DNA from 3 places in the [Micrococcus luteus] ATCC 49442 genome. Region 3 is predicted to be linked to each of the others. Evidence: riboswitches for the same ligand, from Rfam matches in the RefSeq annotation. Region 3 holds a riboswitch; each other region holds the start of a gene.
The links. Region 3 has a riboswitch for thiamine pyrophosphate ahead of thiD (bifunctional hydroxymethylpyrimidine kinase/phosphomethylpyrimidine kinase). Riboswitches for the same ligand answer to the same signal wherever they lie in the genome.
Positions count from the first base shown of each region.

Region 1: linked by a shared signal. The riboswitch ahead of thiO (glycine oxidase ThiO) and the one ahead of thiD (bifunctional hydroxymethylpyrimidine kinase/phosphomethylpyrimidine kinase) in region 3 are both predicted to bind thiamine pyrophosphate.
Region 2: linked by a shared signal. The riboswitch ahead of GUV69_RS16250 (ECF transporter S component) and the one ahead of thiD (bifunctional hydroxymethylpyrimidine kinase/phosphomethylpyrimidine kinase) in region 3 are both predicted to bind thiamine pyrophosphate.

Region 1 is NZ_JAAAXP010000001.1:80,599-83,841, forward strand. Features, by position in the region: gene GUV69_RS00395 (RNB domain-containing ribonuclease) at 1-650, opposite strand, end outside; gene thiE (thiamine phosphate synthase) at 736-1,464, opposite strand; TPP riboswitch at 1,492-1,611, shown strand; gene thiO (glycine oxidase ThiO) at 1,604-2,863, shown strand; gene thiS (sulfur carrier protein ThiS) at 2,860-3,096, shown strand; gene GUV69_RS00415 (thiazole synthase) at 3,100-3,243, shown strand, end outside.
Region 2 is NZ_JAAAXP010000001.1:3,568,006-3,571,248, reverse strand. Features, by position in the region: gene GUV69_RS16255 (ABC transporter ATP-binding protein) at 1-815, opposite strand, end outside; gene GUV69_RS16250 (ECF transporter S component) at 815-1,435, opposite strand; TPP riboswitch at 1,508-1,644, opposite strand; gene GUV69_RS16245 (heme-degrading domain-containing protein) at 1,702-2,244, shown strand; gene GUV69_RS16240 (DUF4235 domain-containing protein) at 2,313-2,576, shown strand; gene mnhG (monovalent cation/H(+) antiporter subunit G) at 2,590-2,997, opposite strand; gene GUV69_RS16230 (MrpF/PhaF family protein) at 2,987-3,243, opposite strand, start outside.
Region 3 is NZ_JAAAXP010000001.1:502,623-505,865, reverse strand. Features, by position in the region: gene rplU (50S ribosomal protein L21) at 1-122, opposite strand, end outside; gene thiD (bifunctional hydroxymethylpyrimidine kinase/phosphomethylpyrimidine kinase) at 395-1,870, opposite strand; TPP riboswitch at 1,990-2,086, opposite strand; gene GUV69_RS02320 (Rne/Rng family ribonuclease) at 2,203-3,243, opposite strand, start outside.

The sequences.
Region 1 (3,243 bases), 420 kb from region 3:
TCCGGCATGTTCAGGCTGGCACCGCCGCGCTGCCGTTCCAGCTCAACGCGTTTGAGGCCGACGTCCTTCAGCAGCTGCAGGACGGGATTGGCGGTTCCGGCGTCGATGTCCGCCTGGACGCCCTTGTAGTCCAGCTTGGCCCGGCTGCGGATGGTTGCACGCCGGACGGAGACGCTGGAGACGTGCGCGGCGTCGTCGAGCCCGAAATCCCACACGAACGCTGAACACAGCTGGTCCGCCAGGAGGCTGCCGGCCTGTTCGCTGATGACCTCGGGGTGCAGCGGAATCCGGCCGTCAGGGGCGTAGAACGTCTGGCCGCGGCGGCGCGTTTCGGTGTCCAGGCTGCCGCCGGGGCGGACAAACGAGGGTACATCCGCGATGGCGTACAGCACCCGGTAGCCGGCGCCGGCGCGTTCGATGAACAGTGCCTGGTCCAGGTCCGTGGACGACGCCGGATCGATCGTCAGGAACTCAACGTCCGTCATGTCGGTGGCGGGTAGCTGGTGCGCAGCAACGGCCGCTTCGGCGTCGCGGACCGCTTCTGCCGGGTAAGGACCCGGCAGTTCCAGCTCGGTCCGCAGGGCGCTCAGTGCTGCCGCGAGGGCGTTGGTCTGCTCGTGGACGTTGGGGGCCAACCGATGATGGGACACGAAAGTCAGGTTAGCCCGGTTTCCCTGATTCGTGCACGCCCCGCCCCGCTGCGCGCCGGATTCTCAGGAGCCGGGCGCCGGACCATCAGGACGCGGGGGCATCCAGGGCCGCCACGAGCGCTGCGGCTGCTGCCGTGGGGTCGGAGGCTTCCGTAATGGCCCGCACCACCACAATCCGGCCGGCTCCGGCTTCAACCACCTGTTCGACGTTGCCCAGGTCGATGCCCCCGATCGCGAACCAGGGCAGGGTGCTGTCTGCTGCGGAGACGGCCTCCGCGGCATAATGCACCAGGTCAAGGCCCACGGCGGCCCGGCCGGGTTTTGTGGGGGTGGCCCATACCGGTCCGACGCAGAAGTAGTCCAGACCGCCGTCGGCAGTCACCGCCGCGGACATCCGGATGGCGCCTTCGATCTGTTCGGAGGTGTGGGTGGACAGGCCCACTGCGGCCCCGGCGCCGAGCAGGGTGCGGGCCGACGCCACGGGCAGGTCCTTTTGCCCGATGTGGAAGACGGGTGCGCCGGACAGCATGGCGATGTCTGCGCGGTCATTGACTGCCCAGAGCCGTCCGTGTCGGGCTGCGGCTGCCTGCAGTACGGCCAACAGTTCCAGTTCCTCGGCGGCTTCGACTTCCTTGTCGCGGAGTTGGATGATATCCACCCCGCCGGCGAATGCCGCGTCCACAAAATCAGCGAAGTCACCGCGGTCCCGCCGGGCATCAGTGCACAGGTATAGCCGTGCGGTGGCGGGAAGGGTGCTGCCTGTCGCCTGGGCGGAGTAGCTGGGCACGATGTGGGGACTGGAGTGCGCGTTCATGAAAACCACCATAGTTCCCCTAAACTGGGCGAGTACTGCGGGAGCCCGTAACAGCCGTCACAAAGCGGCCGGGCTGAGAGGGCATCAGAGCCGACCGCTTGACCTGATCCGGCTAGTACCGGCGTAGGGAAGGAAACACATGGTCCTGCACGCGGACGTCGCCGTGATCGGTGGCGGAGTCATTGGCCACGGCATCGCCTGGGAGGCACGGCGCTCCGGCCGGTCCGTGGTCCTGATCGATGACGCGCCCGGCTCCGGGGCCAGCTGGGCGGCCGCCGGCATGCTCGCCCCCGTCAGTGAACTGCATTACCAGGAGGAAGACCTCCTGGACGTCATGCTCGAGTCTTCAAGCCGGTGGCCCGCGTTTGCAGCGGACCTTGCCCGCGCGGGGGCGGCGGACACCGGGTACATTACGACGCCGACCCTCGCCATCGGCGCCGACGCTGCGGACCGCCGCGCCCTGATGGACCTGCGGAGCGTTCAGCAGGCGAACGGGCTTGTGGTAGAGCCGCTGCCCCTCCGGGAAGCGAGGGCCAGGGAACCGCTGTTGAGCCCGGCAATTTCCTGCGCCTTGGACATCCCGGCGGACCACCAGGTGGATCCGCGGAAGCTGGTGGCCTCGCTCCGTCAGGTCCTGGCCGTCCATAAACCGGGGGCAGGAACCGCCGTCGCCGGTGCCCGTGACGGGTTCGCCGTCGATCACCTCGCAACGGGCCTGCGGTGGGAGGGCGGCCGTGTCAACGGGGTGACGCTGGCCAACGGCGGCACAGCCATCGCCGGTGAGACCATTGTGGCCAACGGCGTGCAGTCGGCCTCGCTCGCCGGCTTGCCGGACGGGCTGCATCTGCCGCTGCGGCCTGTCTACGGCGATATCCTGCGCCTCGCCGTTCCCCGGCATTTGCGCCCGCTGGTTACCTCCACCGTCCGTGGCCTGGTCCACGGGGTGCCGGTCTACATCGTTCCGCGGCAGGACGGCACCGTGGTGATCGGCGCAACCCAGCGGGAGGACGCGCTATCCGCCGCGGGGGACGGAACCGGGGCGGGCTCTGCGGTCTCGGCCGGCGGCGTCTACCAGTTGCTGCGCGATGCCCAGGCGCTGCTGCCCGCCGTCGCCGAGTTGGAACTCCTGGAATCCACCGCCCGGGCGCGGCCGGCCACGCCGGACAATGCACCGCTGCTTGGCCGGGTACCTGCCAGCGCAGCCGGCACCGGGCACATCCCCGGGCTGATCATTGCTACCGGGTTCTTCCGCCACGGCGTCCTGCTGACCCCTGGTGCGGCGGCTATCTGCCGGGACCTGCTGGACGGCCGGCATGAAGCCCGCTGGGACGCCCTCAGCCCGGGCAGATTCTCCGGCCTTCCCCGTGTAACTTCCCAACCCACAAAGGAAACAGCATGAACATCACCCTCAACGGCGCGCAGCATGCCGTGCCGCACGACGCGTCCATTACCAGCCTCGTCAGCCAGATCACCGGCCGCCGCCTCGGCGTCAACGGCCAGGCGGCTGACGGACAGAAGCTCGGTGTGGCCGTCGCCCACAATTCCGAAGTAGTTCCGCGCAGCCAGTGGCATGCCACGGCGCTCGCCGAAGGTGACAACGTAGAACTGGTCACCGCAGTTCAGGGAGGCTAAATCATGACAGTAACCACCAGCATCAGCACAACGGACCACTCCGCGGCTGCGGACCGGCTGGTCATCGACGGGGTTGAGCTGGGCTCGCGCCTCATCATGGGCACCGGCGGAGCGCCCAGCCTCGACGGGCTGGGCGCCGCCCTCCTG
Region 2 (3,243 bases), 3.1 Mb from region 3:
GCACCGATCAGCATGTCCCGCGCCTCAGCGAGCACCCGGTCCGGCGGACCGTCCAGCAGCACGCCCGACGAACTGCCGGGAGCGCCGGAGGCCGCTGCCGAGCCCGGCTGCAGCACCACAATCCGGTCCACCACGTCTTTCCAGACGGACACCCTGTGTTCAACAACCACCAGCGTGGCACCCGTCTTGTCGAGGCAACGGCCCACCGCGTCCCGCACCTCAAGGACGCCTGCGGGGTCGAGGTTGGCTGTCGGCTCATCCAGCAGGATCAGTCCCGGCCGCATGGCCAGGATGCCCGCCAGCGCCAGCCGCTGCTTCTGCCCGCCGGACAGTGCCGACGTCGGGTGGTCCAGCGGGAGCCGGGCGGCACCCGGGGATCCGCCGGCACTGCGCAGCCCGACGTCGTCGAGCGCCTCGTGGACCCGCTTCCAGATCTCGTCCCGCGGAACGGCCAGGTTTTCGGCGCCAAAGGCGACGTCGTCGCCCAGCCGCGAGAGGACCACCTGCGTTTCAGGATCCTGCTGCATCAGCCCTGCACGGCCGCGCCGGCTCCGCGGCGCAACGCCGTCGATCAGCAGCGAACCGGTCTCGTCGGCGTCGTCCCCTTCGTCCCCCAGCACCCCGGCGAGGGCGTGCAGCAGCGTCGATTTGCCTGCGCCGGAAGGGCCCAAAAGCAGCACCCGCTCACCAGGGGCGATGTCGAGGTCCAGCCCCTGGACGGCGGGGGCGGCACGGCCGGCGTGCCGCCAGCCCCAGCCATGGGCTGATACCGCAGCGGGGCGCACCGCGGAAGCACCGGCGTCGAAAGCGGTCATCAGTTGAAGACGGGTTCCGAGAAGGCCTTCCGGGACGCGAAGGAGCTCAGGACGCCGGTTTTGGCGAGGCCGCGGGTGGCGATCCAGGACACGGCGCCGGCAATGACGGCACCGGAGATGGCGCAGAACAGAATGTACGCGGCCTTGTCGCCGGCCTCGTAGGCGATGTTCCAGCCCCAGGGCGCGAAGGAATCGTTCAGGCCGCAGAACAGTCCGGCGCCGGCGCCTGCGAGCAGGGCCACGGGCAGATTGAACTTCCTGTAGGCGAAGGCGGCGAACACCAGTTCGGCGCCGAGGCCCTGCAGGATGCCGGAGATCAGCACGGTGGTGCCGTACTGGGAACCCATCATGAGCTCACCGGTCGCGGCCACGGCCTCACAGAACAGCGCTGCGCCCGGTTTGCGGATGATGAGCATGCCCAGCACAGCCGGAATCATCCAGCCGCCCGCGATCAGGCCTGTGAGGGGCGGGTACGTGGCATTCATCGGCGCGGACACCAGCGCGGCACCCTGGGACCAGGCCCAGAAAATGACGCCGCCGGCGATGGCGATCAAAGCCGCCACCACAATGTCCACAACGCGCCAGGAATAGCTGGCCTTCTTGAGTCCTGCTGTTGTCATTTCTGCCTCCTGAGGTACAGGAGGGGAGAGTATTCGCGGTTTCGGCCCGGCCTGCGCCGCCCGGATCCGGACACTCTGAGAAGCTCGACTCCCTTGCGCCGGTACTAACCGGATCAGGTTCGAGGGTCTGCGGCTGTCCGCACTCTCAGCGCCCATCCACCGGCTGCATCCCTGCAGTGCCCGACGGCGGCGCTCCCCTGTCGTAAATAAATCTGCCCTGATGGGCGTGACCCAGTTTACACCGCAGGCGCGGTAGATTGTGGGCCATGACTGCCGACGCCTCGAATGTGACCGTGTTCGATCCCGACTCCAGCGAAGCCCAGCCGCCAGGCTCGCTCGAGGCGCTGATCGCGCGGATAGAGGCTGAGGTCAGCGAGCTGCAGTTCCCCCGGTTTACCAAGGACGACGCCCTCAACCTTGGGCTGCTGCTGGTGGAGCTGGGCAAATCCCGGAAGCTGCCCATCGCCATCGACATCACCAAGGGTGAACACGTCCTTTTCCATGTGGCCCTTGACGGCGCCACGCCCGACAACGGGCACTGGATCCGGGCGAAGCAGCGCACCGCCGCGCGCTACGACGTCCCGTCCCTGCTGGTGGGCCTGCGCGGAAGGCTGGGCGGCGGCCGGATCGAGGACCAGGGCTGGTACGACGAATCGACCTACGCGGCCCACGGCGGCTGCTTCCCGGTCTATGTCACGGGAGTCGGGGCGGTGGCGACGGTGGCTGTCTCCGGACTCCCGCAGATGCAGGACCACAACCTCGTGGTGGAGGCGCTGCGGGAAATACTGGCCTCCATGGGGCAGCCCTAGGTGCTGACCGCCGGCCTGATCACGTTAGGCTAAAGGCAGTCCCCGATCCGCCACAAGGAGTTCAACCCATGAACCTGTTCATCAAGCTGCTCGGCACAGGAATCAGCCTCGCCGCCGGGTTTGTCGGCACCAAGGTGGTTAATACCGTGTGGGAAAAGTCCACCGGCCGTAAGCCCCCCACAGGCAAGGACGAAGACACCCCCACAAGCCTGCGCTCGGCGTTGACGTTTGCGCTCATTTCAGCCTCGGTCAGCACCATCATCCAGGTCCTCGCCAACCGCGGCACGCAGCGGGCCATCACGCGTTTCGCCAAGAGCCAGGACATCGTCTAGTCCCGGCCGGGAATCAGTCCCGCCCGCCGGCGTCGGAGGCGTTATCCCTGGACGACTGCGCGGCTTTCTCCACCACGGCGTCCAGGTCATCGGAGCTGAGCAGCTCGCGGTGCAGGTGCTTGGTGCGGTAGCCGGAGCGGCCCACCATGTGTGCGGACACCGGCACCGTCAGCAACTGGAAAATCCACGCCACCAGGAGCACCGGCCATACCCACAGCGTCCGCATCTGCAGGCCGATGGCCGCGAGCAGCAGGAAGAGGCCCAGCACCTGCGGCTTGGTGGCCGCGTGCATCCGGCTCAGCAGGTCCGGGAAGCGCAGCAGGCCGACGGCGGCGGCCAGGGACATCAGCGCACCCACCACCAGGAAAACCGCCGTCAGGGTATCGATGATGCCATCCACCACGTTCGGTTCAGGACTCATGGGTCTGCTCCCGCCGGTCGGCCACAAAGCGTGCCACCGTGACCGAGCCGATGAAACCGACAACGGAAAGCGCCACGAGCAGCATCAGGTTGTTCAGGTGCCTGTTGACGGCCATGTCAACGCACAGTGCCGCGCCGAGGATGGCGAGCAGGACGTCGGAGGCCAGCACGCGGTCCAGCAGCGACGGGCCGCGGGCGATCCGGATGATAGCGCCCGCCGCAGCCAGCGAAAGAATGACTGCGGTGA
Region 3 (3,243 bases):
AGGAGCAGTGCGGGCAGCTGAATGGTGCTGCCGGCTCCACCGGGGACGCGGTTCATGGTAACGAAGTCTCCAACGGAAACCTTCTCTTGCCGGCCGCCTGCGCGGACAATCGCGTACACCACTTGGGAACTCACTTCTCTCGACGTTTATTACTAGATTTGCGTGCGGAACCTGGGCCAATGTTTGACTGGGTTCCCGCTGTGCCTCAACGCCGTGGGGTCGTAACCCAAGTGTTGGCGTAAGCACCGAAGATCTAGAATACGCTAATTTCGCCTTCGGCCGCAAATGAGGCTGGTTACGGCCGTTTGACTGTGATAGGTCCCACTGGTGGGAACAACACTGACAATCCGAAACCGTGCCCGACTATCGTACCGGCTGCGTGGCCCTTCGGCGTTCAGGCATGCAGCCGCGGCGCGTCGAAGAACTCCACTTCGAACCGGCTTGAGTGCTTGAAGGCCTGAACCATGGCAGCCCGCTCGTCCCCGGAGGCCTTTCGTCCGGCGTCGTCAACCAAGGCGATCGCGTCCCGCGTGGCCTGCGCGAAATCCTCGTCCGCGTACGTCCGCAGCCATTCGGCATAAGGGTGCTCCGCCGGAGCGCCTGCCGCAAGGAACCGGGCGTGGAGTGTCTTGCCCGCCTCGGCGTACAGCCAGAAACACGGCAGGAGGGCCGCCACCGCAACTCCGTAGCTGCCGGAGGCTGAGGCGGCCAGCAGATGGTCCACATAGGACTTGGTGACCGGGCCCAGGACGTGCTCCACGGTGCGGGTGCTGAGCCAGTTGCGGTGCAGTTCGGATTCGACTTCAAGGCATTGCTGGGCAGACCTGGCCCAGAACAGCTGCGCGGCTTCTGTCGGCGCCAGAGCGCTGGCGCGGGCAAGAACCCGTGAATAGCCGTTGAGGTAGATGGCATCCTGGGCGAGGTAGTAGGCGAACTGTTCCTCTGCCAGCGAGCCGGCCGTCAGGTCGCGGATGAATTCCAGCCCGTAGATGGCCTCCAGGTAAGGGGCCGCCGTCCGCTGCAGGAGTGCAGCGAATTCCCCGGCAGCGGGAGGCTGCTGTACATGGTGGAAGTGGTGGACCGGGCCGTTGCCGCCGCCGACCCCCAGTTGGCCGGATGCCCGCAGCGCGCCGGCAAGCCACGGCTTCACCAGCAGCAGGGACGCCTCCCAATCCCCCAGCCTGGCCTGTGCAGTTGCCATGGCCGAGGACAGCGAGCAGCCCGTGCCATGACTGTTGCGCGTGGCGATCCTGTCTCCCGTCACTTCCACAACCGGCCGGGAAAGCAGTCCCCCGGCGTTGACCAGGGCATCAGGGCACGTGTCGCCGTCGAGATGGCCTCCCTTAACCAGGACCGTGGCGCCGGTAGCCGCGGCCAACCGTTTTCCCTGCTCCAGCGCCTCCGCCCAGTCCCGGGCATGGGACTCCCCTGCCAGGATGGCGAGCTCCGCAAGGTTTGGTGTAATCAGGTCCGCAAGCGGCAGCAGGGCCCGCATGGCCGTCTCGGCCGGCTCCTGCAGCAGCCGGTCTCCACTGGTTGCCACCATCACCGGATCGAGGACCACGACGGCGGGACGTACCTTTTCCAGCCAGCTGCGGACCGCATCGATCACCTCCGCGTTGCCCAGCATGCCGATCTTGACTGCATCGATGGTGATGTCGTCGCTGATGGCGTCAAGCTGCTGGCGCAGGAACGCAGCGGGGGGAACGTGGACTGCCTGGACGCCGAGTGTGTTTTGAACCGTCAAAGCGGTGATGGCTGCCATGCCGTAACCGCCCATGGCGGCAATGCTTTTGAGGTCAGCCTGGATCCCGGCTCCCCCGGACGGATCCGAGCCGGCAATGGACAACACCCGCGGAGTATGGGTCAGAACATCCGCTGCGCCCGATGGCGCAAAGGCGGGGCCGGCAGCCGGGGCTGCTGGTCCCGGGGTAGTCAGTGGCGGCAGGGCCGCTGGAAAATCGGGGGTTGCGGGAGGAAGGACATAAGTCGAAGCCAAGGAGACATCCCTTCGCCGGTGCTAACCGGACAGGTTCTACGGGTCTGGATCTCAGCCGGCTTTCTGCCGGCACCCCGTGTCAGTCACCCAGCCTAGCCTTTCTTTGGTGCCACCGCCCGAAGATGAAGCCGGGACGTAGAATGCCCGGACGCGCCCCCAATGAAGGGCGTGTCCGGGCATCCCGACCTATGTCCGGCGGAGGATCAGAGTTCTGAGGCAGGAACCCCTACACCCAGGATGATCGGCGCGCTGGTTTCGACCGGCTTGGCACTTGCGGGAGCCTTGGCGGGCTCCGGCGCCTTGGCCGCGTGCGTGTGCCCGGCCGCGGCTGCAGGGACAGCTTCGTGATGCTCCACCGTGGTGGCATTGGCTGCGCCCTGGGCCCGGCTGGCACTGCGGTTCCGCCGCGGCCGTCGGGTGGCGGGCTGCTGGGTGTGATCCGAGTAGTCCCGTTCAACAACGGCGGGAACCTGGCGGGCAGGGGCTGCAGCGGGCGCGCTGACGGCCTGCCGGCTCACTTCCGGCTCTGCCTGCCTGACCTCGGCGGGCTGGCTTGCCTCCTGACCGCTTTCGGTTTCAGGGGCCGGACCGCCGAGCCTGGCGAAGGCCTCCGCCAGGCGGTCAAGGGTCAGGGCAGGGGCTTGCGGCTGATCCTCATGGTGCTCCACGAACGGCAGCACTACCTGTTCACCGCCGAAAGTCAGCACGGCGGCCGGGCGGCCGGTAATTTCACCTTCCGACCGTTCCGGCGCAGGGGCGGGGGCCTCCGTGCCGGCGGCCCGGGCCGCCGCAGCAGCCTGGGCTACTTCGTCGTCATGCAGGTGGGCCGCGTGTGCTGCGGCCGCAATATTGGCCAGAGCTGCCCGCGTGGCCTCCGCCTTGGCGTGGCGCTCGGCGTCGCTGGGGTCCGGGTGGACCGTGTGGATCTGCACCGGAGCTGCCGGTGCCACCTCCAGGGGCTGGCCGCCACGGCCGCGGCGGCGCTTCCGGTCGGTCCGGCCGCCCTGCTGTGCGTCCGGACGCTGGGTGTCGCTGCGCTGGCTGTCCATCCGCTGGGTGTCCGGGCGGCTGTCCGTGCGCTGCACGTGGTGCTCGGCGGCGACAGTGTTGGCGCGGCGGTGCTCCACAGGATCGTCGTGGGTGACGATTCCGCGGCCAGCGCAGGTTTCGCACTGCTCGCCGAAGACTTCCAGGAGTCCTGTGCCCATGCGCTTGCGTGTCATCTGCACCAGTCCCAGGGAGGT